DNA from 4 places in the Paenibacillus sp. FSL R7-0331 genome. Region 1 is predicted to be linked to each of the others. Evidence: riboswitches for the same ligand, from Rfam matches in the RefSeq annotation. Region 1 holds a riboswitch; each other region holds the start of a gene.

Region 1 (4,150 bases):
GCAGGCTTCCGGATCATCGGCATTAACGTGCACAATCGGGATTTCATAGCCCTTGGCCAGGTCACTGGCATAATGGGTGGAGCGTGAATCCTCACTCTCCGTAGTGAAGCCGATGCGGTTATTGACGATAATATGCACTGTACCGCCGTTCTGATAACCCTTCAGTTTGCCGATATTAAGGGTTTCCGCGACAATGCCCTCACCGGGAAATGCGGCATCGCCGTGCATCAGCACGGCCATAGCCTTGCTGGTATCCAGCTTAGGCAATCCCGGAGTGCTCCGGTCCTCCTGAGCTGCGCGGGTAAAGCCCTCGACTACCGGGTTAACGAATTCCAGATGGCTCGGGTTGTTGGCCAGTGTAATCCGGGTGCGTACCGTTTCCCCATGCCGCACAGCCCGGTCTGCGCCGAGATGGTATTTGACATCCCCGGTCCAGCCGTAATTGATCCCCATGGAGCCTTCGGAAGGGAACAGCTCTTTATTAGGAGAATGATGGAACTCTGAGAAAATAATATCATAAGGCTTACCCAGAATGTGAGCCAGTACATTAAGCCGTCCGCGGTGAGCCATACCCATGAGAATATGCTCGGCACCGTCGTGTGCGGCAGCACGTACAATCTCATCCAGCATCGGCACGAGCGCATCGTTGCCTTCAAGGCTAAAACGCTTCTGGCCGACAAAGGTTTTGTGCAGGAAGGTCTCGAACTGCTCCACCTGAATCAGCCGGTTCAGCAGCTCCTTGCGCTCTTCGTTATTCAGCGGAGCCGGGGAACTCAGTGACTCAGCCTGGCTGTTCAGCCAGCGCAGCTCCTTCTCATCATGCACATGCCCGAATTCGTAAGCGATGGTCTGAGTATAAGCCTGCAGCATCCGCTGTACCGCATCCCAGGCAGTTTTGACGTCTGCGGGCGCATTCTCCCAGATGAGCGAGGCGGGCATAGCTGTGAGATCTTCACGGGTGAGATCATAAGTCCGGAAGTCCAGCCACTGGGCCATCGGGTTCTCTCCGCGGTCAAGCGGGTCGATATTGGCGGCGCGGTGGCCATGTATACGAATATTAGCGATCAGTTTGGAGGCTCTTACAGCCTTCCGCAGCCATTCGGCATCTCCTGTTACAGCGGGCGGCGGAGCCTGCTCGGGTAACGGTGTCATCGGTGGAGGCCCGTTAGTAGTAAAAAGATCGCGGTAATTAGGTTCTACTGAAGAAGGATCCTTGATAAATTGTTCGTACTTGTCTTGAATATAGCCCAGATTCGGTCCGTGATAACTGCTCCAAACGGATTCATTATAGGGTCCTTTGGCTGCCATGAATACATCCTCCTAACGGATGAACCCCACATGCGCCAGAAAAACACCAGCGGCTGGTGGGGCTGATATGTTTGCGGTTACATTGCACCTCTATTGTGCTACTTTAGAGCGTGCTAATCAATTCATACTTTGTGCTGTACCGTTCGCAAAACGGTATGATTCAGGCGGGAATTCATCCAGAACCACTATAAATGCAAACAGCTGATTGGAGTGATGGGAACGGGGTGAAAGAAGTCTATTTCTTTTCTGGGAGAATGGTCCGGAAGCTTCAAAAGATTCAGGGCATAGCGCACAGTTTTCATATAGTTTAATCAAAATACTACAAAATGAATCGTTAATTCCGAAGATATTCCCTTAAAATATTTCCAATAATCGACACACTTTGTTAGATGGATGCTATATAATGTTATTGCAGATAGCGGTTTCATACATCTATAAGCTGGTATTAGCCAGATCCTTTCTTGTAAAGGGTCCAGTAAAGGGTAAACCTGGACGAAAGACAGGGGCACAAAGTCTCGGATCTAATGTAGAAATACTATGATGGCCGGACTGCCTGGGGACGTATAATCTTAGGAGGAGATTTCTTGGATAAGTCCAACCAGGGCAATGACAGAGAATTACAGACGGGTGATCTGGATCTGGAATGGGTGTATTTGATGATGGCGGCCAGACAGGCCGGCCTCAAGGCGGAGGAGATCCGCCGGTTTTTGAGTGAAAGGGCTTTGCAGGCGATGTAATACAGAGGGTCATCCGGATGTTACATACAGAGAAGGGCACAGCGAAAGCGGCTGTGCCCTTTTTTGAATAATCAGAATGCCGGGGTCCCCGCAAAGTAACTGCGTCAGCTTCCATGTTAAGGCCCCACCTGGTGGGGTTATTTTGGCATGTCAGAAAGAATATAGTGGGGTTGCTTTGAATGTCAGGGGATAACATCAGCCTAATCCTTCTGCTCCAGCCGCCATTTCTGATAGTCGAGGAACTCTTTGAATTCCCGCTTGCTTATCCCTGAAGCCATAGCTTCCTGTGCCAGGCGCAACCATTCACCGTCGAGTGAGTGCTCCTGCGCTTCCAGCGGCTCCCCGTACAGCAGGATATGAATAGATACCTGTAGCGCATCGGCCATTTTCTCAATGAATTGAATAGAGGGATTGGACTGAATATTTCGTTCTACATTGCTAAGGTATGATTTCGCTACGTCCGCCTTATCCGCCAGTTCGGATAATGACAGGCCCTTCTCCAGGCGGAGCTGATGAATGCGATTTCCTAAATGTTCCGGCACAGTTAAACGCCCCTCCGCACTTTTTGTTAACAGTATAGCAAATAACCCTACAACGGACAAAGCACTACCTGAATCAATGTATGAATCCCGTTCAGAATGTTTTCATTATTGTTCACCTCACTTTAACTCCCCGAAGCAGCTTCACTATACCCGTTGAAAAAATTCGAAATCCCTAAGACTGTTCTCTAAAAAGTACGAAAACATGAGCGAATCAGCGTATAAAGGAGAAAACGACCGCCAAAAACGTTCTTTATAACGAATTTGCTTAAAAATGAGGGTTTAAATTATGCAGGAACATGACATATACTTATGCCAAGGTTCTTTATAACGAACAGTATATGTTCTTCATAAAGATCAAATGACTGATAGACGAACTAGTCTGCATGCTATGTGCGGCTACTAAAGGAGAGGCTCCTGTGAGGCTTTCACGAACTTCGCGTAAGAAAAATAACCGCCGGTTAATCCTTCCGCAGCTTGCGGGAATTGTAGTGATCTCAGTCTATGGCATCGGTCAGATCACTTCACCGACCTATGCGCTTATAACCGGCAGTGCAGCGGCAGAATCGGGTATTACAAGCGCCTTTGTTTTTCCGGTAACCGTGGACCAATTAGCAAATCAGGCCAGTGAAGCGATGAACCGGGCTGTTCTGAAGCGTGAGGCGGCCAAAGGGGTGTTCGCAGACATCGCGGATACGAATGCGGATTCCGAAGCGGCAGAAGGACAAATGAGCGGCATACAGGAGGCTGCTGAACAAGCACGCGGAGCTGCCGCGTCTGCAGCTGAACTGCTGGCGCAGCTCGAAGCCTACTCCCTGCGTTCACAGCAGGATCTTGCACAGCAGAGAGAGGAGATAAGGCTCCGGCTGGATTCCTTTGCTGTTACCTTTGAACAGCTGGAGGCGGCTCAGCAAACGGATACTTCTGTATTCGAGCAGCTGCTGGCTCAGGCTAATCTCACCATAGTCGAATTTCAGGAGATGGTCCGCAGGCTTGCTTCAACTGTACGGGTAGATACCTATGTTCAGGCAGCCTACCAGCAGGCGATGACAGCGGCCTCACAAGCCGGAACTTATGCTGATGAAACTTCACAGCTGTATACCCAGGCAGCGGACGCACTACAGGAGCTAAAAGCTGCCGAAGAGAAAGCCAAACTCGAAGCAGAGGAGAAAGCCAAACTCGAAGCAGAGGAGAAGGCGAAACTCGAAGCAGAGGAGAAGGCGAAACTCGAAGCAGAGGTGAAGGCGAAACTCGAAGCGGAAGATACAGCTAAGCCCGATACCGGAGAAGAGCAGGCTAAGCCTGAGGCTGAGGAAGCGGCCAATCCCGGGGTGAGCGCACCGGCTGATCCCGACGCACCTGTGACGGAGACGAATGCTGACGGCATAACCGTAAAAATAGGACAAAACAAAACGGATTTCAAATAAGGAGATGCCTGAAGTGATTCTCAAATGGACCCGCAATATACTCATGTATGTTTTGATGGCGCTGTTTCTGGTCGTGCTGATATCAGCGGTAACCAGCAGAATGAACGGCGGAACACCCAAGATTCTGGGCAAGGAAATT
Region 2 (4,150 bases), 650 kb from region 1:
GTGCCTTCCGGGGTAGCTATAGCTAACAACCTCCCTTACCTTATGTAATACAACCTATTTTACCCTCATCTCGCAGAGCGCAATCGGCGCCTTCCGGCGAAGAAACGCCGCACCGACAATTCCGCCCCTGCTTCGACAACATTTCATATTATATAGCATATCGGATCAATCCCCTATATGCGATAACGTACAATGTAAAAACTCCGGCGGATTCTTAACAAGTTCGTAAAATATGGCCCCTGCACGCCCGTTTTGAAGTGCTATAATGAAAACGGCTGAAAACAGCCTGTAAATTCCTCCTTTTACGAAAGAAGATGACAAACATGAACGAGGGGTTACAAGACCGCCTTGAGAAATTTGGATTATCCCTTTATATGATACGGATTACGCTGGCCGCTTCACTGTCCTGGCTGGCTGTACACGGCCTTTACGGCGACCAGTATTTATACTTTGCACCGCTTGCGGCCATTCTCATTACACAGGGCACCGTTAAAGCCTCACTTGAAAAGGGCTGCTACCGGCTGCTCGGCATTGTGCTTGGCGGAGCGGTCAGCCTGATCGTAGGCCGCTTCCTGGACATAGGCATCGTCTCGCTTCTGCTGATCCTGCTGATCGGCATCGGAGTTGCCACCGCCTGCCGGATTAATGTTCAGGCCGTTTCCCAGGTCGGGGTAACGTCGGTGCTCGCGCTTACCTTTTACCATGATCATTATGTTGTATGGAGACTCGCAGAGACGCTGATCGGCGTACTGATTGCCCTCTTGATTAATATGATTATTGTTCCGCCGAAGGGCTTCGATAAGGTGAAGGGTCTGGCTCTTGAAGGGAGCCTGCTGCTGGCTGATTCCCTAAGCGGACTTGCCGCAGGCGGCAAAGCCGGGGAACCGGCCCGCAGCACCCTGAAGCGCTCCTCCGCTCTGCTGGCGAAGAGCAGCAGCCTGCAGAAGGAGCTGCTGTACACGCTGTCACATTATCCTTGCCGTAAAGAAATGCACGGACTGGCTCAGGCTACGGCGCATCTGCAGAAGGTTCACTTCTATGTCCAGGAGATCGCGGAGGAGCTATCCCTGCTGCCTGCGCACTATGCCGCCTCTGACCGGATGAATGAGGTCATGGCAGCAACCGCTGACTGTATTGCCCTTTACGGTGCCAGGACGCTGTCGAAAGCAGAAGCCGGACGTCCGCTTACGGAGTCTGCGCGTCACGCCCGCGAGCTGCAGCTCTCCTGGTTCGCTGAGCTGCAGGGGCACTGTCCGCTCACAGCCATCCGCGATCTCGGCGCCGTGTTCTCCCATCTGAACCGTGTGCTTGATGTTATCGAGCAAGCCGGTTACGCAGCAGTTTCTGCTGCAGCCCTGCCGGCAAGAAGCGAAGCTGCCCGCAGTATCCCTCTTGTTAACAAAGGACTCTCCCACAAGCTGTAAGCTTGGGAGAGTCTTTTTTTGTAGTCCCGGTGTGCGAGTTGGAGATTAAGCCCCACTGCCGGCTATCGCACCCTACTACGGCTGCGATTTTTTAGATAAAATCACAGTTGAAAACTTGCTGCACAAGTATTAAAATAAGGATTATTTGCAGCAACCACTAAAATCCAGTACTATAGTACCAGTTAAGAATTCTTTATTGTCGATCACGGTCGAATAAATGACCTCATGCTGAATGTTTATCTTCGTCTCATGTATAAAGGCAAACTGTCCGAAAGGGCAGGACGCAAAGCAATGGGCCTAATCATGCGCATTCGGCATTTATGGCTGCCAGGCTGCCGGTTTCTGATAATCGAAAAAAGCGAGGTTATAAACAATGCCGCATCACACTCTTGATCAGCCACGGCATGCGTTCAGCGCCATGCCTGTCTTCAGTGCCGTTCATTCTCTTTCTTCTACTCTCCCCTTCATACCGCCAATCGGATCTGCCGGGCATGAGGAGAAGAATGGAATGATTATCGTGCAGAATGACCAGATCTTTATTACTCCCCCTTTACCCGGCGGCAAAGCTGCCGTCATCTCTGCCATTCACCCCGTCGTCCTCAGAATTAACCGGACCAGAGCAACAGAGCCCGCCGCCATTACTTCATCTGACCAGCTGAGCTGGGAAATCAGCGAGAAGCCGCAGTACCAGATTACCGTTTCCGAAGACGGGCTCAGCGCCTATTTTACGCTCTACCGTGTAGAGAAGTATGCCTGGAAGCTGGTCAATTGTCCCGCTTCGGCCAAGGTATGTGTCCGGGCAGAGCCGAACTATGATCTGCTGCTCTCGAAGCTGACTGTGAACCAGATTGTAGCCGACCTGTCTAAGAGCTCCTTCATCCCGAATCTAAACATTCCGGCCCTGTACGCAGAGCTGAATAATCCGACCTATCAGCCGGTCTGTATTGCTGTAGGCAAGGCTCCGCTCCCGGGCAAAAAAGGGCGGCTTGAGCCGGAGGCAAGGCTGTCTTTAACAGAAGCGTTCAGCACAAGCGGAGCATCCGGTCCACAGTCTGCAGCGGACTCTTCCGGAATGAGACCTTTCCGGGTCCGGACAGGGGAGATATTGGCCCGCAAGCTGCCCCCGGAAGAGGGATTGCCCGGGTACGATGTGTTCGGCGGCATTTTGCCGGCTCCGCGGCCGGAGGATATATCTCTTACATACTCCGGCTGCTGCCGGCTGCTGCCGAACGGGGAGATTGTCGCACAGCGTGAAGGCCGGCCGCGGTTTACGGGCTGGGATACCCCGGCTATGCGTATTGATTTTCCGGAAGCCTGCGTCTTGCCGGATCATATGGCTGCTGCCGAAGGTACTCTTATTTTCGCAGGGGATATCATAGCACCTCAGGGAATCGGGGAGTATTACACTATAGAAGCAATAGGGAACGTATACATCTCCGGTGACGTCCGCCATGCTGTGATTGCAGCCACCGGCAGTGTAGTCATCCGCGGCAGGGCTACAGACAGCCACATTTACAGCGGTGAATGCGGGGCAAGACAGCACCGGCTGTATAAGTGCCCCGGACAGCTGATAGAGGAACTGAGCCTGCTACGGAATGCCGCCCGGCTGCTGGAGAGCAATCTTCGCTCCCGCCAACAGCCGGTGAAATACGGGCTGGTCGTGCTGCACCTGCTCGAAGGTAAATTCATCCACATCCCCGGCATGCTGCGCGGACTGCAGGAGCTACTTGCCGGAGACGATCCGGCTGCACCTATGGATACAAGGCAGCTGAAGCATATGCTGGAGATTTTTCTGCACCCCGGACAGTTCACGGAATTCATTAACGATGATGTAGTCGGCACATTCCTGGATCTGCTGGAGGAGCTCAGGGACGGAGTATTTCATATGCACGAGGGAAATGTGCGGATTGATATTGCCGGGGCAGAGGACAGCCTGCTCCAGTCGGGAGGCGACCTGCATATTCACGGGGAAGGCACTGTTAACACCACCCTGCGGGCAGCGGGTAATATCCGCTTTATTCCTGCAGATTCGGTATGCAGCGGCTCCACGGCCGAGGCGGGGCAATCCATTGTATTACAGCAGGCCGGACCGGCAACAGGACAAAGAACGCTGCTGACAGCAGGGCATAAAATCTCCGTCCGGCAAATCTCAGGCACCAGCATCCATATCGGCGGCTACAGCGCTGAGATTGATACTCCGGCGGGGGAGACCGTATTTACCGCCCAGAGCCTGCGGTTAAGAAATCAGGCTTAATGAACAGACAAGAGCCTGCAGACTGCTCCGGGAGCAGACTGCAGGCTCTTGTCTATCAGGTCATCCCGCGCTCCGGCGCAGCTTTCCTCCGCCGCCCGGATGCTCCCTCCTGCTTCGCCCCAGCTTCACATTCACCAGGATAATGCTGCTGACGATAAGCAGCAGACCCGCAATCAGGTTGAGCGTAACATGCTCATGCAGGATCAGCACGCTTGAGCCGATTGATATCAGCGGAATCAGAAAAGTATACGAGCCTACCTTTCCCGCCTCTCCTTCATTAATGAGTTTAAAGTACACCATCCAGCCGAGTGCGATAACGAATACAGCGATAAACAGTGTATTCACAATAAAGGCTCTGCTCCAGGTAATTGCCGCCCAGCTCTCTGTAACCGATCCGGCAGCCAGCAGGATCAGGCCCCCGATCATAATCTGCATGGCAGTCAGCCACAGCATATCCACCCGCGCCGCATTC
Region 3 (4,150 bases), 260 kb from region 1:
TAAACCGCTCAAAATCGCATCCTATGTCGGCTTCTTTCTGGCCTTTTCCAGTTTCTTATATCTGTTCTTTATCCTGTTCCAAAAGCTGTTCACAACCTGGGCTGTTCCCGGCTGGACCTCCATTGTGGGCGTGAATCTGCTCTTTAACGGGATTGTGCTGATGCTGCTCGGGGTAATCGGTGAATATATCGGTCGGATCTACGATGAATCCAAGGACCGGCCGCTGTATATTGTGCGTGAAACCCGGGGGTATGAGGACGGGGAGTACATTGACAAGCGGGAAGGTATACGGAATGAGCGGTAAAAAACGGAATGAGGGCTTTATCCAGTTTCTGAAATTCAACGCGGTAGGCCTGCTTAATACATTGATTGATTTTGCACTATTTACTCTGCTGCATTCACTGGGCATGATGAATGCGCCTGCGCAGGTGATTTCATACAGTGCAGGTACCGCCAACAGCTTTTTCTGGAACAAAAAAGTGACCTTCCGTGACCGCGACGCTGGCAAAAACGGCTCTGACCGGCTGCAGCTGGTGAGGTTTATCATCCTCAATCTGACGGTGCTGGGCATCTCGGTGCTGCTGATGCATCTGCTGACAGGCAGCTTCGGTATTCAGGTGCTGATTGCCAAGGTGCTGGTTACAGGAATTACGGTTATTATTAATTTTTTTGGAAGCCGGATGTGGGTATTCTAAGCAATTATCAGGGCGGGGGTTACCTTGTCCGGGACAAACGGGGGGATATTCATGCGGAAGCTATCCTATTTAATTATACTGGCAGGCGTCCTTATCATGCTGTATCCAAAAGCAAACGAATGGTATAACGACCGGCAGCAGGCGAAACTGCTCGAGGAAGCAGAACAGGCCTACAGCGAGCTTGCTCCGGTAACGGAGCCGGATTTGCAGAAGCCCTATGCCGAGGTTACCCAGCTGCTGGCTGAAGAATCGGCACAGGAGGAAGAAGCACCACCGTCAGAAGAGCCGTCAGACGAGATTGCAGTAGGCGGCAAAATCACCGGAATTATTGAGATCGACCGGATCGGCCTTAAGCTTCCTGTTCTTGAAGGTGCGACCAAGGCAAACATGAAGCACGCTGCCGCCCATATGAAGGAGACAGCCCCGCTGGGTGAAGCGGGAAATGCGGCTATTGCTGCACATAGATCCAGAACGGCAGGCAGGCTTTTTAACAGGCTGGATGAAATAAAGATCGGGGACACGATCCGGATTAAGACAAGTGCTGAGGAATATGAGTACGAAGTCTATGATATTTCTATTGTAGAGCCGACGGATGTGTCGGTGCTTAACGGAAATGATAAGGACAAAATCCTAACGCTGATTACCTGCGATCCGCTTGTTAACCCGACTCACCGGCTGATTATTCATGCTAAAATGACATAAAAACAGATATAGGAAGAGATTTTGCGCAGAATAGAAAAAAATTTAACAAAAAATGCTGGAAATCTAGTAATTTAGGTCTTGTATCTGGGCAAAGATATGGTAGTATATAACTATAAAAGCACACACGATAACGGCAAACCTATCGAAAGGTAGGGACGCAAAGCTAAAGGGCCTTCCCGCGAGGATGGCAGCCAGCTACCGAATGAAGGGCTTTTTTTGTTGGCTATCTAATCCAGAATCTAGTATATATGGTAGATTGAGAGAAGAGATAAAGCTGCACACGATAACGGCAAACCTATCGAAAGGTAGGGACGCAAAGCTAAAGGGCCTTCCCGTAAGGATGGCAGCCAGCTACCGAAAGGAGTTTTATCCATGAAAAAATTTTATTTCATGCTGTTAACACTATTCGTAGTTGTTACTTCCGTTCAGACAAGCACAGCTTCTGCTGCAACTGCAGACTCAAGCTGGTTGAATACATCGAAGCTGGACCAGGGTGTTGTTGCAGTATCCTATGATGTACCTGCTGACAAGCGCATCAAGGTTATGATCACTAAAGACAGCAACAGCTACACTTACAACCTGTATGCTTCCCAATCTACTGAATCCTTCCCGCTGCAACAAGGCAACGGCACTTATAAAGTATCCGTTCTTGAGAACACAACCGGCAACAAATACAAAGTAGTATCTTCCGAGAATGTAGAGCTTAACCTCAGCAATGCTAACGCCGTATACCTGAGTTCCGTACAGAATGTTAAATGGACCTCTTCCGATAAAGCCGTACTGAAAGCGAAACAGCTTACACAGGGTCTGACTACTGATGAGGCTAAAGTTAAAGCAATCTATAACTACATCGTAACTAACGTTAAGTATGACAACACTTTGGCTGCTACAGTAACACAGGACTATATCCCTAGCAATGACAACACTTTGCTTACTAAGAAAGGGATCTGCTACGATTATGCATCACTGTTCGCAACAATGCTGCGGAGTGAAGGTATCCCGACCAAACTGGTTATGGGTAACACCAGCTATGTATCGACCTACCATGCCTGGAATGAAGTTTTGCTTAACGGCAAATGGGTAACAATTGATACTACTGTGGACGCCGGACTGGCTAAGAATAGCAAAGATGTTGGTCTGACAAAAGTAGCAAGCAAGTATAGCCCTGCAAAGTTCTACTAATGACGGAAGAAATATAGTCTTATCAAGACACATCGCTTAAGTTCTTAAGCGATGTGTCTTTTTTTTTGCTTAAGGGGTTGCTTTTTGTCATGGATGTGGGGTATTATAGGTAAGCGTTGTTAGAGCGCGTCAAAGTTTATCAGAAATTGATTGAAAAAGAAATTTCAAAATAAAGCTTGCGTTTCTGAAACAAACGTGATATATTATAAGAGTTGCTGCTGACGAGATAATCGAAGGCGACGACGAGCTTGATCTTTGAAAACTGAACAACGAGTGAGTATCTGGAGATCACTTCGGTGAGATCCAAAAGTAGAGAATGTAAATTCTCGTCAGATGTTTCAAAATGAGCAATCGCTCTTTCTAAATACCAATTTGGAGAGTTTGATCCTGGCTCAGGACGAACGCTGGCGGCGTGCCTAATACATGCAAGTCGAGCGGAGCTTATCCTTCGGGGTAAGCTTAGCGGCGGACGGGTGAGTAACACGTAGGCAACCTGCCCCTTAACCTGGGATAACTACCGGAAACGGTAGCTAATACCGGATAATTTCTTTTTTCTCCTGAGAAGAGAATGAAAGGCGGAGCAATCTGTCATTAAGGGATGGGCCTGCGGCGCATTAGCTAGTTGGTGGGGTAACGGCTCACCAAGGCGACGATGCGTAGCCGACCTGAGAGGGTGAACGGCCACACTGGGACTGAGACACGGCCCAGACTCCTACGGGAGGCAGCAGTAGGGAATCTTCCGCAATGGGCGAAAGCCTGACGGAGCAACGCCGCGTGAGTGATGAAGGTTTTCGGATCGTAAAGCTCTGTTGCCAGGGAAGAACGTCCGGTAGAGTAACTGCTACCGGAGTGACGGTACCTGAGAAGAAAGCCCCGGCTAACTACGTGCCAGCAGCCGCGGTAATACGTAGGGGGCAAGCGTTGTCCGGAATTATTGGGCGTAAAGCGCGCGCAGGCGGCTATTTAAGTCTGGTGTTTAAACCTTGGGCTCAACCTGAGGTCGCACTGGAAACTGGGTGGCTTGAGTACAGAAGAGGAAAGTGGAATTCCACGTGTAGCGGTGAAATGCGTAGAGATGTGGAGGAACACCAGTGGCGAAGGCGACTTTCTGGGCTGTAACTGACGCTGAGGCGCGAAAGCGTGGGGAGCAAACAGGATTAGATACCCTGGTAGTCCACGCCGTAAACGATGAGTGCTAGGTGTTAGGGGTTTCGATACCCTTGGTGCCGAAGTTAACACAGTAAGCACTCCGCCTGGGGAGTACGGTCGCAAGACTGAAACTCAAAGGAATTGACGGGGACCCGCACAAGCAGTGGAGTATGTGGTTTAATTCGAAGCAACGCGAAGAACCTTACCAGGTCTTGACATCCCGGTGTAAGCATTAGAGATAGTGCCCCTCTTCGGAGCATCGGAGACAGGTGGTGCATGGTTGTCGTCAGCTCGTGTCGTGAGATGTTGGGTTAAGTCCCGCAACGAGCGCAACCCTTGACTTTAGTTGCCAGCAGGTTAAGCTGGGCACTCTAGAGTGACTGCCGGTGACAAACCGGAGGAAGGTGGGGATGACGTCAAAT
Region 4 (4,150 bases), 2.7 Mb from region 1:
TGAGGTCTCTGAACGGACTATAGTGCGTGATATGGAGGCACTTAGCGCGTCCGGCGTTCCAGTATTCGCCGAAAGAGGACGAGACGGCGGCTGGTTGCTGCCGGCAGGCTACAGAACCGCCTTAACCGGGATGAAGCCGGGGGAGATAGGTTCACTGCTCCTGACAGCCGATTCTGCTGTCATAGAAGCACTTGGCATCAAGGAGGACTATTCCTCTGCCGTCCGTAAGCTGGAAGCGGCTGCCGCCCAGCCGCAGCACTCACAGATCCAGCTGCTTAACCAGCGCATTCATATCGACGGCGCAGGCTGGCATCCTTCCGGCGAAGCGTATCCTTACCTTACTCTCCTGCAGGAAGCTGTATGGACAGATCATAAAGTCTTGATTGTATACAGTAATAACGATGAGCGCAAAGAGCGGCTGATCTCCCCGCTGGGTCTCATAGCCAAACGCGGTGTCTGGTATGCCGCTGCCCAAAGCGGCGGGGAGCTGCGGACTTTCCGGGTATCCCGGATTATTTCTGCTGAATTAACTGATGACGCCTTTACCCGTCCGGCAGGCTTTGATCTGGCCCGTTACTGGGAGGAATCCACCGCTTCATTTAAGGCAGCACTGCCCCGGTATCCTGCTACCCTGCTGCTCAGCATCTCCGGCATGAAATCCCTCAGGCAGGAGCGTTATGCAGCCGTACTGACTGCAGTGCCTTCTTCCAAAGCAGGCTGGCAGAAGGTTCAGGCTGAGTTTCACACACCGGAATCAGCCTGCAAAATCATTTTGTCTCTGGGACAGGAGGCTGTTGCAACCGCGCCTGAGGAGCTGGTGAACATGCTGGTAGAATCATTACGGGGAACCTCTTTTTTATATGAAGAAATTGCGCAATCCGCCTCAGCCGGAGAATCTGGAGTTTGAAGTTTTATGTCAGTTTTTACAATAGACTGTTTCCCCGCAGATCACCTATACTATTACAATACACACCATCTTTTTTAGGGGGAATTTTATTATGGACTGGATGACCAAGCTTCCGTTAAAGCAGAGAATCGTTGCCGGCTGTTACCTTGTTGCCGCTTTGTTCGCTGTTCCGGTTTTAATCACTCTTGTAATGATTGGCAAAATCGTTCTCGGCATTATCCTTATTGCTGCACTGGCCGGTCTGACTTATCCTCTCGCGCGTTTCGTTGAGAGAACGCTTACATCTTCATTTGATGAATTCTCCAATGTTACCCACACCATTGCCAAGGGCGATTTTACAAGCCGGGCTGATGAGAACGGGTCGATGGGCGAGGTCAGCCGCTCCTTCAACGTTATGATTGACAAGCTCAAGAGAATTCTGACCGAAGCGTCACAGATCACACGCCATGTAATGGATGCCAGCAGAGGCATCGAGGACAAGAATCACAGCCTGAAAATTGTAATGGCCCAGGTGGCCTCCTCCTCCAACGAGCTGGCGGTCGGCGCCAATGAGATCTCAGCGGATATTGCGGACATGACGGAATCCATCAAGGATATTGAAACCAAGGTGGCCAACTACACACACTCCACCAAGGAAATGAATAAACGCTCCATACATACGCTTGAATTGGTTGAGCAGGGACGTCTGTCAGTAGATACCCAAGCAGAAGGCATGCGCAAAAACATCGAGGCTACCAATAAGGTTGCCGGTACCATTGAGGCGCTCTCCCAGAACGCACGCGGCATTTCCATGATAGCCAAGTCCATTACCGAAATCGCTGAGCAGACCAATCTGCTGTCGCTGAATGCTTCAATTGAGGCGGCACGCGCAGGTGAGCACGGACGCGGCTTTGCCGTTGTCGCCCAGGAGGTCCGCAAGCTTGCAGAGGAGTCAACCGCCTCAACCAAAGAAGTCTTCGGCCTGATCCGCAGCATTGAAACCGATATTAAGCAGGCTGTAGAGAATATCGCGATTAACGAAGAGGTTGTACAGGTACAGAATGAACTGATCGTGGAAACGGCCCATATCTTCTCCCAGATCGTCCAAAGCGTTCAATACATAACCGAGCAGATCGCCGCCTTTTCCCAGGAAAGTGACCTTATGCTGGAGAGCGCCCTCAAAATTTCCGGTGCCATTGAAAATATATCGGCAATTACCCAGCAGACGGCAGCCGGTACTGAAGAGGTGTCCGCAGCCATGAATGAACAGATCAACGCTCTCCAATCCGTTGCTGATGAGACAGACAAAATGACCCAGGCAGTATTCCAGCTGCAAAAAACCATTCACATTTTCAAGTTCTAAGCAAGCATTACTTCAGTCCTAGAGCTGCCGCTTACATCATGCGGCAGCTCTTTTGGTTTTTGTAAGACGGATTCACTGAATTGTCCTGCAATTCGTCAATTTTCGCACTTTTCTGCATAATTGTATTGACAATGATAGAGTTAAAAATATATTGTAAAAGTAAATTTAACCAAAGAAATATTATCCAACTTAGTACCTAACCAAATATCGGCAAAGTTCTCCGAAAGGAAATGACGCAAAGCCATGGATCTACAGTCTCAAATCTTGGGGCCAGGATAGCCAGGTTGCAGCCGGGACGTTAGAATAATTACGTTCTTAACGGCTATACGTGCAACTGGCCTGTGCTCATTAGAGCACAGGCATTCTATTGTCACTGGAGTCGCTAGAAAAATACACAACGGATAGGGTGGAACTCTTGAAAACAGTCGCAGATTATATGGCTGAGGCACTTTACAACCTTGGCGTAACACATTCCTTTGGTATTATCGGCAAATCTATTTGTCCTATAGCTCTTAAGATGGTTGATTACGGCATTGAATTTATTCCGGGCAGACATGAGTCCAGCTGCGGCTTCGAAGCCGCCGGCTATGCACTCAAAACCGGAGGGCTTGGTGTTGCCTTCGGGACCTCAGGCCCGGGCGGAACCAACCTCCTTACTGCAGCAGCACATGCCAAAGCCAATAACCTCCCTGTTCTGTTCATTACCGGTCACCAGTCCATTAAAGAGCTCGGAATTCCCCAGTGCCAGGACTCTTCATCCTATCTGGCTGATCTGGCGGATATGTTCAGACCGGCTACCTTATTCAGCAAGCTGGTAGAGCGCGGAGATCATTTCAGTACGATTTTTAATCATGCCATTTCTATAGCCCTGAGCGGCAAACGCGGACCGGTACATCTGTGCATCCCTTTTGATGTGCAGACCGAAATGCTTGAGGAATGCCGCATTGTCATTCCAGAGCGCGAGACTGTTGTCAGCACTGGTAATTTCGAACGCGTAATCGCTGCTATTAACGAATCAACCCGTCCGCTTATTATCGCCGGTAAAGGCGTTAACCGGTCAGGAACACACCAGGAGCTTATTCAACTGGCCGAAACCTTTAATATCCCTGTTGTTACCTCGCCGGGCGGAAAAGGCGCTATCGCCTGGGACCATCCGCTGTACCACGGCCCGTGCGGTGTAGGCGGCTGCAAACACGGGGATGACATGCTGAACAGCAGCGATCTTTATATTGTGCTCGGCTCACGCCTGAGTGATATGACAATCTGCAATCTAAAAGCCGAGAATCATCCGGCAACACTGATTCAATTCGATTCCGATCCTACCTTTGTCGGCAAAATCTTGAATTCGCAGACGATTTCGGTCAGCGGTGATCTGCGTGACAACCTGAGCTACTATCTTCAGCATATCGACAGGGATACCGTTATCAGACATGAAATTACAGCAGATGCTAATTACCATGACGAATTGCCTATATTGCCTAAGCTCTCGATTGCTTCGGTCCTAAGTACACTAAGCGATCAGATTCCTTATAACAGCTCGGTATTTGTAGATGATGGCAGCCACGGCTTCCATGCCGTGAAATGGTACAATGTTAAGAAGCCGGGAAGCTTTATCTTTGATGCCTATTTTGCCTGCATGGGCAACGCTATCGGCATGTCGATCGGCGCCAAGGCAGCATCACCTGATGAGACCGTTCTCTGCATCACAGGAGACGGCTGCTTTATGATGCTGGGCGCAGAGATCAATACTGCAGTCTGCAAGAACATTCCGGTTATTTTCATCGTGGTTAATAACATGCAGCTGGATATGGCACTCAAGGGTATGGAAAAGACAACCGGCAGAATCGACGGTACCCTCTTCGAGGTTCCGATGGATGCAGCGAAATTCGGTGAGTCCCTCG

The links. A riboswitch is a leader RNA that binds a small molecule or an ion and turns the genes downstream of it on or off. The one in region 1 is predicted to bind cyclic di-GMP.
Region 2: linked by a shared signal. The riboswitch ahead of R70331_RS28980 (flagellar assembly protein A) and the one ahead of R70331_RS30890 (anti-repressor SinI family protein) in region 1 are both predicted to bind cyclic di-GMP.
Region 3: linked by a shared signal. The riboswitch ahead of R70331_RS02780 (transglutaminase-like domain-containing protein) and the one ahead of R70331_RS30890 (anti-repressor SinI family protein) in region 1 are both predicted to bind cyclic di-GMP.
Region 4: linked by a shared signal. The riboswitch ahead of R70331_RS19830 (thiamine pyrophosphate-binding protein) and the one ahead of R70331_RS30890 (anti-repressor SinI family protein) in region 1 are both predicted to bind cyclic di-GMP.

Annotation. Positions count from the first base shown of each region.
Region 1 covers NZ_CP009284.1:373,265-377,414, forward strand. The annotation lists gene R70331_RS01620 (2-oxoglutarate dehydrogenase E1 component) at 1-1,308, opposite strand, end outside; cyclic di-GMP riboswitch class I at 1,780-1,865, shown strand; gene R70331_RS30890 (anti-repressor SinI family protein) at 1,893-2,045, shown strand; gene R70331_RS01625 (helix-turn-helix domain-containing protein) at 2,246-2,587, opposite strand; gene R70331_RS31390 (hypothetical protein) at 3,004-4,011, shown strand; gene sipW (signal peptidase I SipW) at 4,025-4,150, shown strand, end outside.
Region 2 covers NZ_CP009284.1:6,652,004-6,656,153, forward strand. The annotation lists gene R70331_RS28970 (ABC transporter ATP-binding protein) at 1-29, opposite strand, end outside; gene R70331_RS30830 (FUSC family protein) at 324-1,424, shown strand; cyclic di-GMP riboswitch class I at 1,673-1,764, shown strand; gene R70331_RS28980 (flagellar assembly protein A) at 1,933-3,678, shown strand; gene R70331_RS28985 (DMT family transporter) at 3,739-4,150, opposite strand, start outside.
Region 3 covers NZ_CP009284.1:629,859-634,008, forward strand. The annotation lists gene R70331_RS02765 (glycosyltransferase family 2 protein) at 1-304, shown strand, start outside; gene R70331_RS02770 (GtrA family protein) at 294-695, shown strand; gene R70331_RS02775 (class D sortase) at 747-1,397, shown strand; cyclic di-GMP riboswitch class I at 1,520-1,600, shown strand; cyclic di-GMP riboswitch class I at 1,676-1,756, shown strand; gene R70331_RS02780 (transglutaminase-like domain-containing protein) at 1,770-2,579, shown strand; rRNA gene R70331_RS02790 (16S ribosomal RNA) at 2,949-4,150, shown strand, end outside.
Region 4 covers NZ_CP009284.1:4,598,003-4,602,152, forward strand. The annotation lists gene R70331_RS19820 (helix-turn-helix transcriptional regulator) at 1-907, shown strand, start outside; gene R70331_RS19825 (methyl-accepting chemotaxis protein) at 999-2,249, shown strand; cyclic di-GMP riboswitch class I at 2,449-2,541, shown strand; gene R70331_RS19830 (thiamine pyrophosphate-binding protein) at 2,656-4,150, shown strand, end outside.